One region of the Mesorhizobium sp. AR02 genome, then DNA from elsewhere that is predicted to be linked to it. Evidence: predicted binding sites of a transcription regulator. Region 1 holds the regulator's gene; each other region holds the start of a gene.

What was found. Region 1 encodes PhoB, which activates phosphate uptake and scavenging genes when phosphate is short. Its sites were predicted from a motif close to TGTCATNNANCTGTCAT; they were not measured.
Region 2: a site for PhoB is predicted at 3,862-3,878, ahead of DBIPINDM_RS17285 (PhoX family protein). Genes of this name have one in related genera too.
Region 3: a site for PhoB is predicted at 4,152-4,168, ahead of DBIPINDM_RS35325 (PhoX family protein). Genes of this name have one in related genera too.

The regions. Positions count from the first base shown of each region.
Region 1 covers NZ_CP080531.1:3,429,855-3,436,060, forward strand. The annotation lists gene pstS (phosphate ABC transporter substrate-binding protein PstS) at 1-202, shown strand, start outside; gene pstC (phosphate ABC transporter permease subunit PstC) at 270-1,253, shown strand; gene pstA (phosphate ABC transporter permease PstA) at 1,257-2,108, shown strand; gene pstB (phosphate ABC transporter ATP-binding protein PstB) at 2,105-2,908, shown strand; gene phoU (phosphate signaling complex protein PhoU) at 2,934-3,641, shown strand; gene phoB (phosphate regulon transcriptional regulator PhoB) at 3,661-4,350, shown strand; gene DBIPINDM_RS20815 (ROK family protein) at 4,563-5,807, opposite strand; gene xylF (D-xylose ABC transporter substrate-binding protein) at 6,077-6,206, shown strand, end outside.
Region 2 covers NZ_CP080531.1:2,741,330-2,747,535, reverse strand. The annotation lists gene DBIPINDM_RS17305 (flavin-containing monooxygenase) at 1-176, shown strand, start outside; gene DBIPINDM_RS17300 (MarR family winged helix-turn-helix transcriptional regulator) at 251-736, shown strand; gene DBIPINDM_RS17295 (GNAT family N-acetyltransferase) at 733-1,413, shown strand; gene DBIPINDM_RS17290 (hypothetical protein) at 1,435-1,659, opposite strand; gene DBIPINDM_RS17285 (PhoX family protein) at 1,796-3,799, opposite strand; gene DBIPINDM_RS17280 (hypothetical protein) at 4,073-4,612, shown strand; gene DBIPINDM_RS17275 (response regulator) at 4,835-5,497, opposite strand; gene DBIPINDM_RS17270 (sensor histidine kinase) at 5,494-6,206, opposite strand, start outside.
Region 3 covers NZ_CP080531.1:6,438,147-6,444,352, reverse strand. The annotation lists gene urtC (urea ABC transporter permease subunit UrtC) at 1-340, opposite strand, end outside; gene urtB (urea ABC transporter permease subunit UrtB) at 337-1,953, opposite strand; gene urtA (urea ABC transporter substrate-binding protein) at 2,060-3,340, opposite strand; gene DBIPINDM_RS35330 (hypothetical protein) at 3,684-4,091, shown strand; gene DBIPINDM_RS35325 (PhoX family protein) at 4,224-6,137, shown strand; gene DBIPINDM_RS35320 (GMC family oxidoreductase) at 6,202-6,206, opposite strand, start outside.

The sequences.
Region 1 (6,206 bases):
GGTTCTGATCCACAAGGCTCCGGATGATGCCGCTGCCACCGGCGAAGCCCTGAAGTTCTTTGCCTGGGCCTACAAGGACGGCAAGGAAACCGCCAAGGCGCTCGACTATGTCTCGATCCCCGACAGCGTCGTCGACCTGATCAAGGCTTCGTGGAAGGCCGACATCCAGGCCGACGGCAAGCCCGTCTACGCCGGCGAGTAATATCCCTTGAAGGAGCGCCGCGCCCGCGGCGCTCCTTTTCCTTCAATTCGAAAGAGCCGAGCTTGACATGAGCGCTGTCCAGGAAGCCTTGCCAGCCGTCAGAAGTTCGCGCGATGCCACCGTTCGACGGTTCGCGCTGACCGACTCGATCTTCCACGGAATGACCCGCGCTGCCGCAATCTTGGTGCTGGTCCTGCTCGGCGGCGTCGCGGTCTCGCTGTTTGCCGGTTCCTGGCAAGCCCTGTCGACCTTCGGCTTTTCCTTCCTGACCAGCGAAAGCTGGAACCCGGTGACCGAGAAGTTCGGTGCCCTGGCGCCCATCTACGGCACCATCATCACCTCGGCCATCGCCATCCTGATCGCCGTGCCGCTCGGCATCGGCATCGCCATCTTCCTCACCGAGCTTTGCCCGCGCCCGCTGCGGCGCCCGATCGGCATGGCGGTTGAATTGCTGGCCGGCATCCCTTCGATCATTTACGGCATCTGGGGCCTGTTCGTCCTGGCACCGTTCCTGCAAACGACCGTGCAGCCCTTCATCATCAACGTGTTCCATGGCGTTCCCGGTCTCAACAGCCTGTTTGCCGGCCCGCCCTATGGCATCGGCCTGCTGACCTCGTCGATGATCCTGGCCATCATGGTGCTGCCCTTTATCACCTCGATCACCAAGGACGTCTTCGACACGGTGCCTCCCGTACTGAAGGAATCGGCCTACGGCATTGGTTGCACGACCTGGGAAGTGACCCGCCGCGTCGTCATTCCCTACACCCGGATCGGCATCATGGGCGGCGTCATGCTCGGCCTCGGCCGCGCTCTCGGCGAAACCATGGCGGTGACCTTTGTCATCGGCAACGCGCACCGCATCTCGACCTCGCTGTTCGCGCCGGCAACGACGATCTCCGCGACCATCGCCAACGAATTCACCGAAGCGGTCGGCGATCTCTACACCTCCTCGCTGGTGGCGCTCGGCCTGATCCTGTTCGTCATCACTTTCCTGATCCTTGCCATCGCACGCTACATGCTGATGCGCATCGACGCCCGCACGGGAGCCTGACCGATGTCGACAGCCACGTCGCTTCACCAGAGCCGCAAGCGCAAGAATGGCGTGATGATGACGCTGTGCGTCGTCGCCGCGGGCATCGGCCTTGCCTGGCTGGCGCTCATCCTCGGCGCGCTGCTCTACAAGGGCCTCGCCGGTGTCTCTCTCTCGGTCTTCACGGAAATGACGCCGCCACCCGGCGATGCCGGCGGCCTGCTCAATGCCATTTACGGCAGCATCGTGATGACCATCATCGGCATCATCGTCGGTACGCCGATCGGTGTGCTGGCCGGCACCTACATGGCTGAATACGGGCGCTTCTCGAAGCTCACCACTGTTGTGCGTTTCATCAACGACATCCTTCTGTCGGCGCCGTCGATCATCATCGGCCTGTTCGTCTATGAGCTGATGGTGCGGCCGATGGGGCATTTCTCGGCGATCGCCGGCGCTGTCGCGCTCGCCATCCTGGTCATCCCGGTCGTCGTGCGCACCACCGAGGACATGCTCAACCTGGTGCCCAACGCCTTGCGCGAAGCCGGCACCGCGATCGGCGCGCCGCGCTGGGTGGTCATCAAGTCGGTCGCCTACCGCGCCGCACTGTCCGGCATCGTCACCGGTATATTGCTGGCCATCGCCCGCATCTCTGGCGAGACGGCACCGCTTCTTTTCACGGCGCTGAACAACCAGTTCTGGTCGAGCAATCTCAACGCGCCGATGGCCAGCCTGCCTGTCACCATCTTCCAGTTCGCTCTCAGCCCCTACGAGGAATGGCAGCAACTGGCCTGGACCGGCGCACTCATAATCACATTGACGGTTCTCGCGCTCAGCATCTTTGCGCGCAGCCTGACCGGACGCAGAGAGGACAAATGAGCCAGATGTTGTCTCCAGACATGACGATCGCCGCCGAGGCGGTGGCCAAGGCCAAGATCGAGGTCAAGAACCTCAACTTCTACTATGGCCAGTCGAAGGCGCTGAAGGATATCACGCTGTCGCTGCCCGAGCGCAGCGTCACCGCCTTCATTGGCCCGTCGGGCTGCGGAAAGTCGACGCTGCTGCGCGTCTTCAACCGCATCTACGAGCTTTATCCCAAGCAGACCGCCGAGGGCCAGGTGCTGCTCGACGGCCAGAACGTTCTCGACCGCTCGCAGGATCTCAACCTGCTGCGCACCAAGATCGGCATGGTGTTCCAGAAGCCGACGCCGTTCCCGATGTCGATCTATGAGAACATCGCTTTCGGCGTCAGGCTCTATGAGAAGATCAGCAAGGCCGAGATGGACGGCCGTGTCGAGCAGGCGCTGAAGCGCGCAGCACTGTGGACCGAGGTCAAGGACAAGCTCAATGCCAGCGGCCTCAGCCTGTCTGGCGGCCAGCAGCAGCGGCTTTGCATCGCCCGCACGGTGGCGGTGAAGCCGGAGGTCATTCTGCTCGACGAGCCGGCCTCGGCGCTCGACCCGCTGTCGACCGCCAAGATCGAGGAGCTGATCGACGAATTGCAGGCCGACTACACGATCGTCATCGTCACCCACAACATGCAGCAGGCGGCGCGTGTCTCGAAGCAGACCGCTTTCATGTATCTGGGCGAACTGGTCGAGTTCGACAAAACCGAGAAGATCTTCACGTCGCCTCGCGAGAAGCGCACGCAAGACTACATCACCGGCCGCTTCGGCTGATCGCACGCATACGAGGACCAGGATCATGGCCGAACACACAGTTGCAGCCTTCGACGAGGATCTCGGACAGATCAGCAGGCTGATCAGTGACATGGGCGATCTCGCCGGCTCGATGGTCGGTGGCGCCACCAAGGCGCTGCTGAATTCCGACAACGCTCTCGCTCAGCGCGTGGTTTCCGACGATGCCATCATGGACGCGCGTCAGCGCGAGCTCGACGACCGCGCCATCACGCTGATCGCCAAGCGCCAGCCGATGGCCGATGATCTGCGCCATGTCGTCGGGTCGATCCGCATGGCCGGCGACCTCGAGCGCATTGGCGACCTTGCCAAGAACATCGCCAAGCGCGTCGGCACCGTCGGCCTCAGCGCCACGCCGCGCGACCTGTCGCATTCCATCGACGCCATGGCACAGCTGGTGCTGATCCAGGTGCAGGGCGTGATCGAAGAGTATGCGGCGCGCGATGCCGCGGCACTGGCGAAGCTGCGCGCCGACGACGAACGCATCGACGTCAAATACACCTCCGTCTTCCGCGAACTGCTGACCTACATGATGGAGGATCCGCGCAACATCACGGCTTGCACGCATCTGTTGTTCTGCGCCAAGAATCTCGAACGCATCGGCGACCACGTGACCAACATTGCCGAAAACGCCTACTATGTCCTGACCGGCACGCAGTTGCCCGCCAATCGTCCCAAGCAGGACGAGACGGCGATGTCGGCGCCCGCGGCCTGACGCAAGAGGTGACCAATCGATGATCGCGCCACGCATTATGGTGGTGGAGGATGAGGAGCCGCTGGGGGTGCTGCTCCGTTACAATCTTGAATCCGAAGGCTACCAGGTGGAGGTGGTGCCGCGCGGCGACGAGGCTGAAATCCGCCTGCAGGAGAACGTGCCCGACCTTCTGGTGCTCGACTGGATGGTGCCGGCGGTGTCCGGCATCGAACTCTGTCGGCGCCTGCGGATGCGGCCCGAGACCGAGCGGCTGCCGATCATCATGCTGACCGCGCGGGGCGAAGAAAGCGACCGCGTACGTGGGCTCTCGACCGGCGCCGACGACTATCTGGTCAAGCCGTTCTCGACGCCGGAATTCATGGCTCGCGTCAAGGCGCTGCTGCGCCGCGCCAAGCCGGAAGTTCTGTCCAGCGTGCTCAAGGTCGGCGACATCGTGCTCGACCGTGAATCGCACCGGGTTTATCGCAAGAAGAGCGAGATCCGGCTCGGGCCGACCGAGTTCCGCCTGCTCGAATTCATGATGCGTCATCCCGGCCGCGTGTTCTCGCGCAGCCAGCTGCTCGACAATGTCTGGGGCGAGACGATCTATATCGACGAGCGCACCGTCGACGTGCATGTCGGCCGGCTGCGCAAGGCGGTCAACAATGGCCGCATGCCGGACGTGATTAGAACCATTCGGGGCGCCGGCTACGCGATCAGGGAAGATTAGAGCCTTGGCGCGGAAGCGTTGATAGGTTGAATGTCTCCACTCCCGGGTCACACGCATTGATGATTGGCTGAGACGCTCATGACCTCGTCATCCTATGGCGGAGCAAGGAGCGAAGCGACGCCACCATTCCTCAGAGTTGATGACGAAGCTGAGAGGCTTCTGCCAATCTCCAAAGTCGGCGATGGTCTACGGCATCAATGACGGACGTCAGCTCAGGCTACGTTCTTTCCAACGCCTGACTTACCCTGCACCCCCGGCGCGAAAATTTCCTGGTCGACGAAGGTCAGTGCGCGCATGGCGCAGCCTTCGCGGATCAGCGGCAGTTCGTTCGGCTCGGTGTCGAAGGAAATCGATTTCGAGTGCTGGCCGCCTGCGGTCTGGGCGATCGCCTCGCGCAGTGCCGGCTCGATCAGGTCGAAGGCGGCGGCGCTGACGCCGACCATGGCGACGGGTGCGGGATCGATCAGCGCGAACAGGCTGCCGAGGCCATAACCGAGTGCCTCGCCGGCCCTGCGGTAGGCTTCGCGCTCGGGGCCGTCCCGTTCCCGCGCCGTCGCGGCGAGCGCCCGCATCTGCGCGTCGCTGACATCGGCGACCGGCTCGGTGTCCTCGCTGAGCTGCCTGGCGTTGCGCCAGATGGCGTAGTTGCCGGCATAGGCCTCGACGCAGCCGCGGCGTCCGCAGCGGCAGAGCGCGCCGCCCGGCCGATGGATCATGTGGCCGAACTCGCCACCAGAGGAATGGGTGCCGGTAAACAGCTCGCCCTTCAGCACCAGGCCCATGCCGATGCCGTGCGACAGAAGGATGGCGATGAAGTCGTCGCGGTAGCGCTCCGGATCGCGCCAGCGCAGCGCCACCGCCATCATGTTGCAGTCGTTTTCCATGGTGGCGGGGATGCCGAACTCGGCCTCGAGTATGTCGGCGAAGGCGATGTCGGTCTGCGGTGTGATCGGCGACCACAGCATCGAGCGGGCCTCGGTGTCGGTGATGCCCTGGATCGCCAGCGCGATGCGGGCGACGCTGCGCACGTCGATATCGGGATCCTCGAGGCGCCGTCGTACGATGGCGACGCATTCACCGATCAGCGCCTCGCGCGACATGGTCAGCGTGTCCAGCCGGCGCTGTTCTTCCGATACCACCTGGCCGGCATAGTCGATGACGGCGACGGAGAGGAAATTCAGCGACAGCACCACGGTCATGACAGCCGCGGCCTCCGGATTGAGGCCGAGGCCAACCTGTGGCCTGCCGCGTTTCAGCGCGCCGGCTTCGCTCGGCTTGCCTTCGGCCAGGATGCCTTCGCCGATCAGGTCGGAAGAGATCGCCGATATGGTCGAATGGCTGAGGCCGGTGGTCGCGGCAATCTCGGTGCGCGAGGGCCGACCGGCCCGGCGCACGGCCGCAATCACCATCGCGCGGTTGCGCCGGCGCAGATCGTCGTGGCGGATTCCGACCGACATGTTTCCCACATCCTCCCGGTCGCCGCGGTTCTTCCTGCCCCTCGAACGCTGCCGACGACACGCCCAAATAGTGGCAGAAGCGGCCCGTCCTGTCATTTATTTATTCCGGGGCTCGAAAAAAATTCGCAGGGACATCAAAATCCATCAGAATCGTTGTTGACAGCGTTCCGGTGTTGGCTCAGTGTTTTTTCGAGGCTCGAAAAAATAGAGCCTCTGTGCCGGCCTTAGGGCCAGTTTGGTCGCGCCATACGCGGCGCAGGGAGGATATCATGAAGAGATTCACGGCCGCCATCCTGGCGGGTGTCGCCATGTCGCTGACGCTTGCGTCGGTCGCGCAGGCGAAGGACAAGGTCATCGGTGTTTCGTGGTCCAACTTCCAGGAAGAGCGCTGGAAGACCG
Region 2 (6,206 bases), 690 kb from region 1:
ACAGCAAGGGCGTCCCGCTCTTCAACGGCGGCGACGCCGATCCGAAACTGCCCGGCCTGTGGTTCACCGGCATGCGGCCGAGCATTCGCGGCTGCTTCGCCAATGCCGGCATATTGGGCAAGGCGATCGCCAGGCGGATCGCCGGCTCCTCTCGGCCCTCGGGTGGCTCACGTTGATTTGATCGGAGACGGCTTTGACCCGTTCCTTGCCGTATTATATAACATGTTATGGATTGCGGGACAGATTGATCATGGAAGACGTTATTCGGTCTCTTGGCTATCTCTGCTTGGGCAGCAGGCTGAAGCGCATCGGCGAACAATTGCAGGCCGACGCGCAGCATCTGCTCGACGGCCTGGAGGTCCCGCTTCAATCGAGCCAATACCCGCTGCTTGCCGCGCTCGACAGGCTGGGGCCCTTGGCCGTCGGCGAACTGGCGCAATCGCTCGGGCTGACCCAGCCAGGCGTGACGCGAAGCGTGTCGCTGCTGGCCGAGTTGGGGCTGGTCGAAGCCATCCAGTCGGATGGTGACCAGCGCCGCAAGATGGTCTCGCTGACGGGCAAGGGCCAGCGCCTGGTCGACGTGGCGAAGCGGGACGTCTGGCCGCGCATCGAGAGCGCCGTCGCGGATCTGTGCCGGGACCTCTCGGGGCCGCTTCTCGATCAACTCGCCACTATCGAGGACGGCCTCGCCGCCGCTCCACTCGATCGCCGTGTGAAAAAGGGTGTCGCGCAATGAAACATGTCCTCGACCGGCCCGTCTGGAGCGCGCTGGCGACGCGCCATCAAGCCCTCGCGCAAGGTGGCGAGCTCGCCAGGCGCTATTCGCCGTCATTTGCCCTCTTCGCCGCCACCGCCGCGGACGATGCCCAAAGCCTGCAGGCTTTCGCGGAGCTTGTCGGCCCCGGTGACAGCGTCATCATGGCTCAGGCCGACCCCATTGCCCTTCCGGCCGGCCTCTCGGCAATCTCGACCGCCGCCGCCGTGCAGATGGTTGCCGAGGCGCCGTTACAGGTGGTGTCGGATGATCGGGTGCAACGCCTGACACAAGACGACGTGGCGGAAATGGTGGCCCTGGCGTCGCTCACCAAGCCCGGCCCATTCACGTCTGGAGCATTGAGCCTTGGCGACTTCTGGGGCGTGAAGGCCGGCGGCCGGCTGGTGGCGATGGCCGGCGAGCGCATGAAACAGCCTGGCTACAGCGAGCTCAGCGGCGTCTGCTCGCATCCGGATGTCCGCGGCGGCGGCCTCGGCCGGCTGTTGTCCGTGTTTGTGGCCAATCAGATTTTCGCACGCGGCGAGCTGCCATACCTCCACGCTTATGCCAGCAATGCCGCAGCGATAAGGCTCTACGAGACCATCGGCTTCAGACTGAGAAGCACAATCAACGTGGCCGTCGTTCAACGTCCCGGATAAGCGGCTGGGAGGCCCTGACCTTCAGGCCGATTTCGACTCCAGCCGGCGAAAACCGACGGCGTCCGTCAGCATGTCCTCGTCGACCATGCCGGCATTGTGGAGCGCAAGCAGGGTCAGGGCGATCTCGCGCGCTTCCGGCGAATCGGGGTGTGCTTCGCGCTTGAGGCAGGCTTCGTCAAAGACGCGCTGCAGCCTGGCGATGTCGCCAGGCTTGAGCAGGCCACGATCATAGACGGACTTCGACATGGCGGTCTCCTGAAGGAGGAGTTAGGGCGCCACCTGTAAATTGCCAATCTTTCCCGGAGCTTGAACAGGTTTCATGCGGAATGAGGGGCGTTCGGGAATCGAACCCCTCCCAAAGGCTGCAAACCGGCGCCCGAGATCAGACCGCGATCTTGCCGCCGCCTTGCCTGGTGATGGCGACGACCGACGGCCGCACCGGCATGTCCGGCTTGAAATCCGGCCAGCGCGTCGACGGATACTCATAGTAGGACGGGCGGCCAAAACCTTCCCAATCCTCGCCGCCGTCGCCCGGATGCTGGACGGCGACGAAAGCGGTCTGGTCGTCGGGTGCAAACAACGGGCCGCACATTTCGGCGCCGATCGGCACGCGGAAGAACAGCTTTGAGGTCGCCCGTGCAGCCCCTTCCGTATCGACCGCCCATAGGCCGTCGGTGCGGCCGGTGGCCTTCGGTCCCTGGCCGTCGGTGGCGACCCAGAGCCGCCCGGCCGAATCGACCGCGCAATTGTCGGGCATGCCGAACCAGCCATTGCTCGTCGTCGCCGTCGAGAAGGTGGCGCCGACATCGGCAACCGAGGGATCACCGCATTTCAGGAGCACTTCCCATTTGCCCTTGGTGGACGTGAAATCGCCGTCGGTCTCGGTGATCTCGACAATGTGGCCGAAGGCATTTTCGGCGCGCGGGTTGGCGGCATCGACCTGGTCGGCCTTGCGCTTTGAATTGTTGGTCAGCATGACATAGACCTTGCCGTTGACACCATTGGGCTGGATGTCCTCGGGCCGGTCCATCTTGGTGGCGCCGAGCAGATCGGCAGCGCGCCGCGTCTCGATCAGGACGTCGGCCTGGCCAGCAAAGCCGTTTTCCGTCGTCAGCGGCCCCTGGCCGAAGACGATCGGCAGCCAGTCGACCGTGCCGTCCTCGGCGAATTTGGCGACATGCAGCGTGCCGTCGTCGAGCAGGTCCTTGTTGGCGGCATGGTCGTTGGCGTTGAAAGTGCCCTTGGTGACGAATTTGTAAACATAGTCGAAGCGCTCGTCGTCGCCGAGATAGAAGACGACGCGGCCGTCCCTGGCGACGATCGATTCGGCGCCCTCATGCTTGAAGCGGCCCATGGCGGTGCGCTTCCTCGGCGTCGAGGTCGGATCGTTGACGTCGACCTCGACGATCCAGCCGAAGCGATTGGGCTCGTTCGGCTCCCTGGCGAGATTGAAGCGGTCGTAATGCGCGCCCCATTCATAGGCGCCTTCGGGAATGCCGAGCCGCTTGTAATTGGCGGCTTCCTTGTGGCCTTCCGGCAGTTCGCCGGAGAAATAGCCGTGGATGTTCTCCTCGGCCATGACATAGGTGCCCCAGGGCGTGACGCCGCCGGCGCAGTTGTTCATGGTGCCGAACACCTTCGTGCCGGACGGATCGGCATTGGTCTTGACGCGGTCATGGCCGGCAACCGGACCGGACAGCGCCATTTCGGTGGTGGCGGTGATGCGGCGGTTGAGCTTGCCGTCGCGCACCACTTGCCACTTGCCGCCCGCCTTGCGCATCTCGACGATGGTGCCGCCATGCGCCGCCATTTCGATATCGATCTGCTCCTCCGAGAGCGGCGCGACCTCGGCCTTCTTCTTCCCGTCCTTCTCGACGATCGAAACAATGCCCGGGAACATCAGATGCGGGTTGGTATATTCGTGATTGACCACCAGCAGGCCGTGCTCGGCAGAGCCGTCGATCGGGATATAGCCGACATAGTCGTTGTTGTAGCCGAACTGCCTGGCTTGCGCCTGCGCCGACTGCTTCGTCGGGTCGAACTCCGGCGAATCGGCAAACAGCGGATCGCCCCAGCGCAACAGCACGTCGGCGTCATAGCCCGGCGCGACATGGTGCCTGTCGTCGATGCCGGCCTGGAGCTCGTGGAATTTGAAGGCGGAGCCTTCCGCGGCGCGTGCCTCGTCCGCTGCGATCAGAGCCAGTGGGCTGACGGTGGCGGCGATCACCGAGACGGCGAGCGATCCCTTCAGGAAACCCCGGCGCGAGAACCGCGCGGCGATGATTTCGCCCATGGTGCGGTTGTCGGTGGGGTTGATGGCCGGTCCTTCGTTTTCCTCGAGCAGGCTGGTGCGGAATCGGGCGTCGGGGAAACGATGTTCGGTCATAAAGGGCCTCTGGCTTTGGAGTGGCTGGAGCTTGTTGCCTGTCGACCCCTTACGCCAGGCCGATCACATTTTCGTGACATGGTACAAGATCCAATGCCCAGGGGAGGCCGCTTGTTCACGCGCAACCTCGGACCTTGGTCCAACCTTGCGCTTGCAAAGGTCCTGGAGGACAAACGCAACGGTCGGAGGTCGCTTCCGGTCACTACGTCTTTCGGCGAAGTTGTTGGTTGCAACGTTGGGGTGGGCGCGCCGGCTCAATCGACGGAGATCAGGATGCACGGATCGATCACGGCCGGTTGTCGCCGGCTGACGCTCGTTTCGGCGGCTGTTCTGGCGCTGACCATCGTCCCCTATCGAATTTCCCTGCACGGCTCCGCCCCCGGAATCGACGCTGTTACCGCGCAGGCCGCCAAGGGTGGCAATGGCGGCGGCAACAGCGGGAATGGAAACGGCAACGGTGGCAGCAGCGGAAACGGCGGTAACAGCGGCAACGACAACGACAACGGAAATGGCGGTAACAGCAGCGGCGGCAATAGCAGCAACGGGAATGGAAACGGCGGCAATTCCGGAACAGATAGCGGTGGCGGCGACTCGGGATCCGGCAAGGGCCAGAGCGACAAAGGCGCCAACCATGTCAACGTCACGACCGGCGACAAGGTCGACGTGAGCGGCAACAAGATCACGGTCACGCATCCCGACGGCATCACCGAAAAGATCGAGAACGGCCGCTTCAGGATGCAGGATGCGCTGGGTCGCACGATCATCGACCGCCGGGCCACGCCGGCCGATGTCAGCCGTCTCAAGGCCATGTGAGGCTGGTCAACAGGCAACGGGCCAGCTTCACACGTCGCCTCCGCCGCCCCGGCGGAGGTGATCTCTTTGTCCGGCCTTCGCGGTTCCGCGATGGCCCAGAGCATGATCCCGAAAAGTGGGAACCGGTTTTGTCGGACAAACGGTTTCCGTTTGTCCGAAGATCATGCTCCAACAAGAAGCTAGATAAGGATGACGATCAACCAAGCGTCATCCTGATCTAATCTAAGAGCGGTTCCCGTCTCGGTCGTGAAACTCACGCATCACGAGAGCCGCTTCAGTGCGGTTTCGCACATTGAGTTTCGACAGCACCCCGGTCATGTGGTGCTTGACGGTCTTTTCCTGCAGCTCCAGGCGCAAGGCAACCTCCTTGTTGCTGAGCCCTTCCGCCACCAGCCGCAGGATTTCCGTCTGTCGTTCGGTCAGTTGCCGTAGCCGGTCCGCCACGCCGTTGGCAGGGTGCGGGGACTGGAGATCGGAAAGCAGCCGCGCCGACAGGGTCGGCGAAAGATAGCTCTCGCCGGCCGCCACGTTGCGCAGGATGTCGGCGAGCGCGCGCGATCCGACACCCTTGAGGATATAGCCGTGCACCCCTGCGTTCAGGGCCCTGGTTACATCGGCATTGGTCTCCGAAACGGTCAGCATGACGATCTTCTGGGCGGGATGGTCGGCAAGGATGCCTGTAACCGCGGCCAGGCCGCCGCCCGGCATGGAGATGTCGAGCAGCAGAATGTCGGGCTGCACCGTCGAGGCGATGCGTTCGGCGTCCTGCGCTGTCGCACCTTCGCCGACGATCTCGAAGCCTCCGATCTCCGACAGGCTGCGCGTCACGCCTTCGCGAAAGAGCGGATGGTCGTCGACAACAGCGATGCGAATGGTACCGATCATGCTTGCTCCTCGACCGAAAGACTGATCACCAGTCGCGTGCCTTGCGCTCCGGTCAAGGTCTGGAACTGGCCGCCAATGCTTTCGACCCGCTCCCTGAGGCCGGCGAGCCCCAGCCCCTCGACCCGTGCCGGATCGAAGCCCGGCCCGCCATCCGACACTTCGACAAAAAGCCTGCCATTCTTCATCCCGGCCCGCACCGCCTGATCCTTGGCCAGTCCGTGGCGATAGGCATTGTTCAGTCCTTCCTGCACGAAACGATAGATGCTGATCTTCTCGGAGGCGCCGGGTTCGGGCAAATGCCTGGGCAGCGTGAGCGTCACCGACGTTCCCGTCCGGCGCTGGTGTTCGTCGACGGCCAGCCGCAATATCTCCGTTGCGGCGGCCGTCTCGATCTGCGGCAGCACGAGGCCGGTGCAGATGCCGCGTATTTCGCGCATCGCGTCCTCCAGCGTCTTGCGGATCATCGCGACCTCGGTCGAGCGGCTTTCGCCCCAATCGCCGTCGCCGGAAAATACCGGGCTGTCCATGCGCAGCGCCGCCAGGGCGACGAGTTGCGCCGGTCCGTCATGAAGGTCGGCGCCGATCCGGCGCAAATATCTTTCGTTGAGCGCGGTGGCGCGGCGGGACGCCCGCTGCACACGCTGCCGCAAGGCGCTGTTTTGCGTCACCAGGCCCTGCAGCTCCGACACCTGGCGGCGCAGCGCCCCGC
Region 3 (6,206 bases), 3.0 Mb from region 1:
CCATGAAATCCGGCAGGATCGGGTTGCCATAGACGCCGCGTGAGCCGATCTGGCGCATCAGATACATGCCCATCGCATAGCCGCCGAGCGCGAAGAAGGCGCCGTGGCCGAGCGAGAGGATGCCGCAATAGCCCCAGACCAGGTCGAGCGCGAGCGCCAGCAGCGCATAGCAGAGATATTTGCCGGTCAGCGCCACGATATAGGCCGGGACGTAGAAGGCGCTGGTCGGCGACACCGCCAGGTTGAGCAGCGGCACGACAATGGCCGCAGCCAGCAGGATGAAGATGGTGATGGCGATGCGGCGGTCAGCGCCTGCGGCGAAGAAACGTCCCGTGATCATGCTTCCACCGCCCTGCCCTTGAGCGCGAACAGGCCGCGCGGGCGCTTCTGGATGAACAGGATGATCAGCACCAGCACGACGATCTTGCCGAGCACGGCGCCGGCATAGGGTTCGAGGACCTTGTTGACGATGCCGAGCGAAAAGGCGCCGACCAGCGTGCCCCAGAGATTGCCGACGCCGCCGAAGACGACGACCATGAAACTGTCGATGATGTAGCCGCGGCCGAGATTGGGCGAGACATTGTCGATCTGGCTGAGCGCGACGCCGGCGATACCGGCAATGCCAGATCCGAGCGCGAATGTCAGCGCGTCGACCCACGGTGTCCTGATGCCCATCGAAGCGGCTATGCGCCGGTTGGCGGTGACGGCACGCATCTGCAAGCCCCAGGGCGTGCGCTTCATCACGTAAAGCAACACACCGAAGACCGTGAGCGCGAAAACCAGGATCCACAGACGGTTCCAGGTGATGGCCAGCTGCCCGACGTCGAACGAACCCGACATCCAGGAGGGGTTGCCGACCTCCTGGTTGGTCGGCCCGAAGATCGAACGCACCGCCTGCTGCAGGATCAGCGAAACGCCCCAGGTCGCCAGCAGCGTCTCCAGCGGACGGCCATAGAGGAAGCGTATAACGCCGCGCTCGATGACCAGGCCGACAAGTGCTGCGACCAGGAAGGCTAGCGGCAGCGCGATGACCAGAGACCAGTCGAACAGGCCGGGAAAGGAGGTGCGGATCACCTGCTGGACGACGAAGGTCGTGTAGGCGCCAAGCATGACCATCTCGCCATGCGCCATGTTGATGACGCCCATGACGCCGAAGGTGATGGCAAGCCCGATCGCGGCGAGCAGCAGCACCGAGCCCAGCGAAATGCCGTACCAGATGTTCTGGCCGGCATCCCAGAAGGCCAGCGTCGAATTGATGTTGGCGATCGCAGCCGTCGCCGCTTCCTTGACTGCTCCAGAGGCGTTGGCCTCGACGGAGGTGAGCAGCGAAACCGCGTTGCGGTCGCCACGCGCACCGATCAGGGCGATTGCCGCGAGCTTGTCTGCATCGGGCTTGTCTGAAACCAGTATGGACGCGGCACGCGCCTGCTCCAGCAGAGCCTTGACGCTCGCCACGGTTTCACTGGCGATCGCTGCGTCGAGCGGCTCGATATTGGCGGCATCAGGTGTCTTGAACATAGTGTCGGCGGCGGCGATGCGGACCGTCGGATCCTTGGACCCAAGCGTCAACGTGCCCAATGCATCGCGAATGGCGCGGCGCAAGGTGTTGTTGACAGTGATTTTGGTTATGTCGTCTTCGGAGGCCTCGCCCGCTGCCTCGCCGCTCAGCGGGTCAAAAAGCTGGACGCCTTCATCGCCCTCCTTGCCGACAAACACCATCGAGTCAGCCGTGCGAATGTAGAGATTGCCGTCAGCCAATGCAGCAAGCGCCCGTTCGACAGCGGGATCCCCTGTGGCTGTCAATTCGTGAACGACGGCTCCCGTCTCGGAAAAGTCCGTTACTGTCGCGAACTTGGCGATAATGGCACGCAGATCGGCTTCCGCAGCGCCCGAAGACGACAGCGTCGTCAGCAGGAACAAAAGCGCCAGGCCCATCGCATGCAAAATCTTCATCGGCTCTTGGTGACCCTTGAAGGTTGAGTGGGCGTCCGGACAGTGGAGGAAACCATCCGGACGCGCGCGGTCTTGGGCATGGACCGGACGGTCTAGCCCGGGAGGATCAGTTCGTGCCCTTGCCGCCGCACTTGCCGGTTTTGACGTTGAAGTTGCCGCAGCTGAGCGGCGCGCGCCAATCGGAAATCAGGTCCTTGGAGTCGGGCAGGTAGTCGGACCATTCGTCGCCCATCACCAGGCCCGGTGTCTTCGAAACCGTTTCGAACTGGCCATTGGCCTGGATTTCACCGATCAGCACCGGCTTGGTGATGTGGTGGTTCGGCATCATCGTCGAATAGCCGCCGGTCAGGTTCGGCACCGAAACGCCGATCATGGCATCGATGACCTTGTCCGGATCGGTGGTGCCGGCCTTCTCGACCGCCTTCACCCACATATTGAAGCCGATATAGTGTGCTTCCATCGGGTCGTTGGTGGTGCGCTTGTTGTTCTTGATGAACTTGTGCCAGTCGGCGATGAACTTCTTGTTCTCAGGCGTGTTGACGCTCTCGAAATAGTTCCAGGCGGCGAGATGGCCGACCAGCGGCTTGGTGTCGAGACCGGCCAGCTCTTCCTCGCCGACCGAGAATGCCATGACCGGGATGTCCTCGGCCTTGATGCCCTGGTTGCCGAGTTCCTTGTAGAACGGCACATTGGCGTCACCGTTGACGGTCGAGACGACGGCGGTCTTCTTGCCGGCAGAACCGAACTTCTTGATCGCCGAGACTTCGGTCTGCCAGTCGGAGAAGCCGAACGGCGTGTAGTTGGTCATGATGTCCTCGGCTGCGACGCCCTTGGACTTCAGGTAGGCTTCCAGGATCTTGTTGGTGGTGCGCGGATAGACGTAGTCGGTGCCTTCCAGCACCCAACGCTTCACCGAGCCGCCGTCCTTGCTCATCAGATAGTCGACGGCAGGGATCGCCTGCTGGTTCGGAGCCGCACCGGTGTAGAACACGTTGCGCTCGCTTTCCTCGCCCTCATACTGGACGGGATAGAACAGGATGTTGTCGAGTTCGGAGAACACCGGCAGCACCGATTTGCGCGACACCGAGGTCCAGCAGCCGAACACCGCCGCGACCTTGTCCTTCGAAATCAGCTCGCGTGCCTTTTCGGCGAACAGCGGCCAGTTGGAAGCCGGATCGACAACCACGGCCTCCAGCTTCTTGCCGAGCAGGCCGCCCTTGGCGTTCTGTTGCTCGATAAGCATCAGCATGGCGTCCTTCAGCGTCGTCTCCGAAATCGCCATGGTCCCCGACAGCGAATGCAGGATGCCGACCTTGATCGTGTCCTCAGCCGCCCTGGCGGGTGCGGACATCAGCAAGCCGGCGGCGACCACGCTTGCCGAAAACATTTTTGTTATTGTCGAGAAATTACCCCTCATACGGAAGACTCCCAAGCTCGTTGATTGCACCGCAACAATGCAATGCAACCCGCATGCCAACCGCTGCGGGAATGCTGAAAAGCGGCAAATAGCCAAACATTATCAGCCTGTTATTATATTAGATTGAACAAACAAAAGAGAGCCGGTTAAAAATTGGTTGAGGGAAATTTGCGCAGCGCACAAGGCATCTGCCTAATTTTCGCCCAATTTCACCAAGTGCCTAGATTTTGGCCTTTGCGCGCGGGTCGCGGACGACAAATGTTGCGGCACAGCGCAAAAATAGGGCAAGCTCGCGCCTCAACCGAGCAACGTCATGACATCCCTGATTTCACGCATTTCTATCGGCATAGTGTTTCTGGCGACAGCGACCGGGGCCGCACGGGCCGACTTCAGTGACGGCAAGATGCCTGACGGCACCTATCACTGTGAAGTCTACCTGCTCGGCATGTTCCTCAACCTTGGCGACATCACCATCAAGGGAAATGTCTACACCGGCCCTGTCACCTTCGGGACCGTCCAACAGGGCTATAACTACCAGATGGATGCAAACGGCGTGATCTCCTGGCTGGGACCGCTTGGTGGCTACACCGCCGGCGGCAACTCGCTGTCGATGACCCAGGCGACACTGGATGGCCAGAACCCGCCCTCCTTCGACATCATCATGAAGCAGCCCGACGGCGCCTTCACCGCCTCGACCTGCACCAAGGGCAGCAATCAGTAGGCCTTCCCTCTGGCGATGGCGCCGCCTCCGTGCGGCCGGCAAGCCGTGTCCGCCTTCTCATGTCATCTGGATGTTGCCGAAGCTGGATAGGCAGCGGTGCGCCGTCACCCATCCACATCGAGAGGCAGACACATGGCCAACTTCCCGTCTTCATCCTCCCCTGTCATTCGCGAAATCATCGCCGAGCGCGTCTCGCGCCGGACGCTCCTGAAAGGCAGCCTTGCATCCGGCGCCCTGATCGCCGGCGGCAGCTTTGTCGGCTCGTTGTTTGCCGGCGAGACGCATGCGGCTGCAGCACTTTCCACACTCGGCTTTCCCGAACTGAAGCGCGTCTATGACAAGACCCACGCCGCCGCGGAAGGTTATGAAACAACTGTTGTCGCACGCTGGGGCGATCCGCTTGTCGCCGGCCTGCCGGATTTCGACGGCAACACGGTTCCAGCCGCCGAACAGGAAAAGCGCTTCGGCTATAACTGCGATTACATCGCCTTCCTGCCGCTGCCAAAGGGTTCGGTGAACTCCGACCATGGCCTGCTTTGCGTCAACAACGAGTACATCTCGCCCAATGTGATGTTCCCAGGCATGACCGAGGACGATGCCGGCAAGGCGATGAACAAGGAACAGGTCGATCTCGGCCTGGCGGCGATGGGCCATTCGATCGTCGAGATCATGCTCAAGGACGGCAAGTGGCAAACCGTCGAGGACAGCCCGCTCAACCGCCGCATTACGGCCAACACCGAAATGACGGTTTCCGGACCGGTGGCCGGCCATGCCTTGATGAAGACCTCGGCGGATGCGACCGGCACAAAAGTGCTCGGCACCAGCTACAATTGCAGCGGCGGTTTTACGCCATGGGGCACCGTGCTGACTTGCGAGGAAGGTGTTTCCGACCTGTTCGGCGGTGACCCGAAGAAGGCGCCGACCGCGGACATTCTCGACCGCTACGGCTTCGATGGTTCCGACATCTACGGCCGTGGCCGTTTCCACGACCGCTTCAACATCGACAAGGAGCCGAACGAGCCGAACCGCTTCGACTGGGTGGTCGAGATCGACCCTTATGATCCCCAATCGAAGCCGGTGAAGCGCACGGCCCTTGGCCGCATGTCGCACGAGGCCTCCACCGTTGTCCTCAACAAGGACGGCCGCATCGTCGTCTACATGGGCGACGACGACTATTTCGAATACATGTACCGCTACGTCTCGAACAAGGCCTACGACAAGGCGAACCCGGCCTCCAGCAACGGCCTCCTGGACGATGGCGTGCTCTCGGTCGCCCGTTACGACGCCGATGGCTCGATGACCTGGCTGCCGCTGGTTCACGGCCAGGGCAAGCTCACACCCGAGAACGGCTTTGCCGACCAGGCCGAGGTGCTGTTGAAGACACGGCTGACGGCGGATGCCATCGGCGCGACCCCGATGGACCGGCCGGAGGACATAGAGACCAATCCGGTCACCGGCCGCGTCTACGCCGTCATGACCAAGAACAAGAAGCGCGACGAATCCAAGGTCAATCCGGCCAACACGCGGCCGGAAAACCTCTGGGGCCACATCGTCGAGCTGATTCCGCCTGGCGGACGCGGCACCGAGGCCGATCACACCGCCGACAAATATGCCTGGGACCTGTTCGTGCTCTGCGGCAATCCCAAGGACGCGAAAGTCGGCGCAACCTTCCATCCCGACACGTCGGACAATGGCTGGTTTGTCTGCCCCGACAACATCACCTTCGACCTGGCCGGCCGGCTCTGGGTGGCGACCGATGGCGCCAATGATTTCGACCTGCCGGACGGCGTCTATGGCGTCGACACGGAAGGCCCCGCGCGCGGCCTGCCAAAGCTGCTGTTCACCTGCCCGCATGGCGCGGAAGCGACCGGCCCTTGCTTCACCCCGGATGGCACGACGCTGTTCCTTTCCGTCCAGCATCCCTCCGAGGATGCCGAAACGCTCGACAAGGCACAGTCGCTGTGGCCCGATTTCAAGGACGGCCAGCCGCCGCGGCCATCGGTCGTCGCCATCCGCCGCAAGGACGGCCAGCCGGTCGGGGCGTAACGTCCAACAGACAAAAAAGGCACGGAACCATGTCAGGTTCCGCGCCAGCAGGCAGTCGGGGAGGTCAGA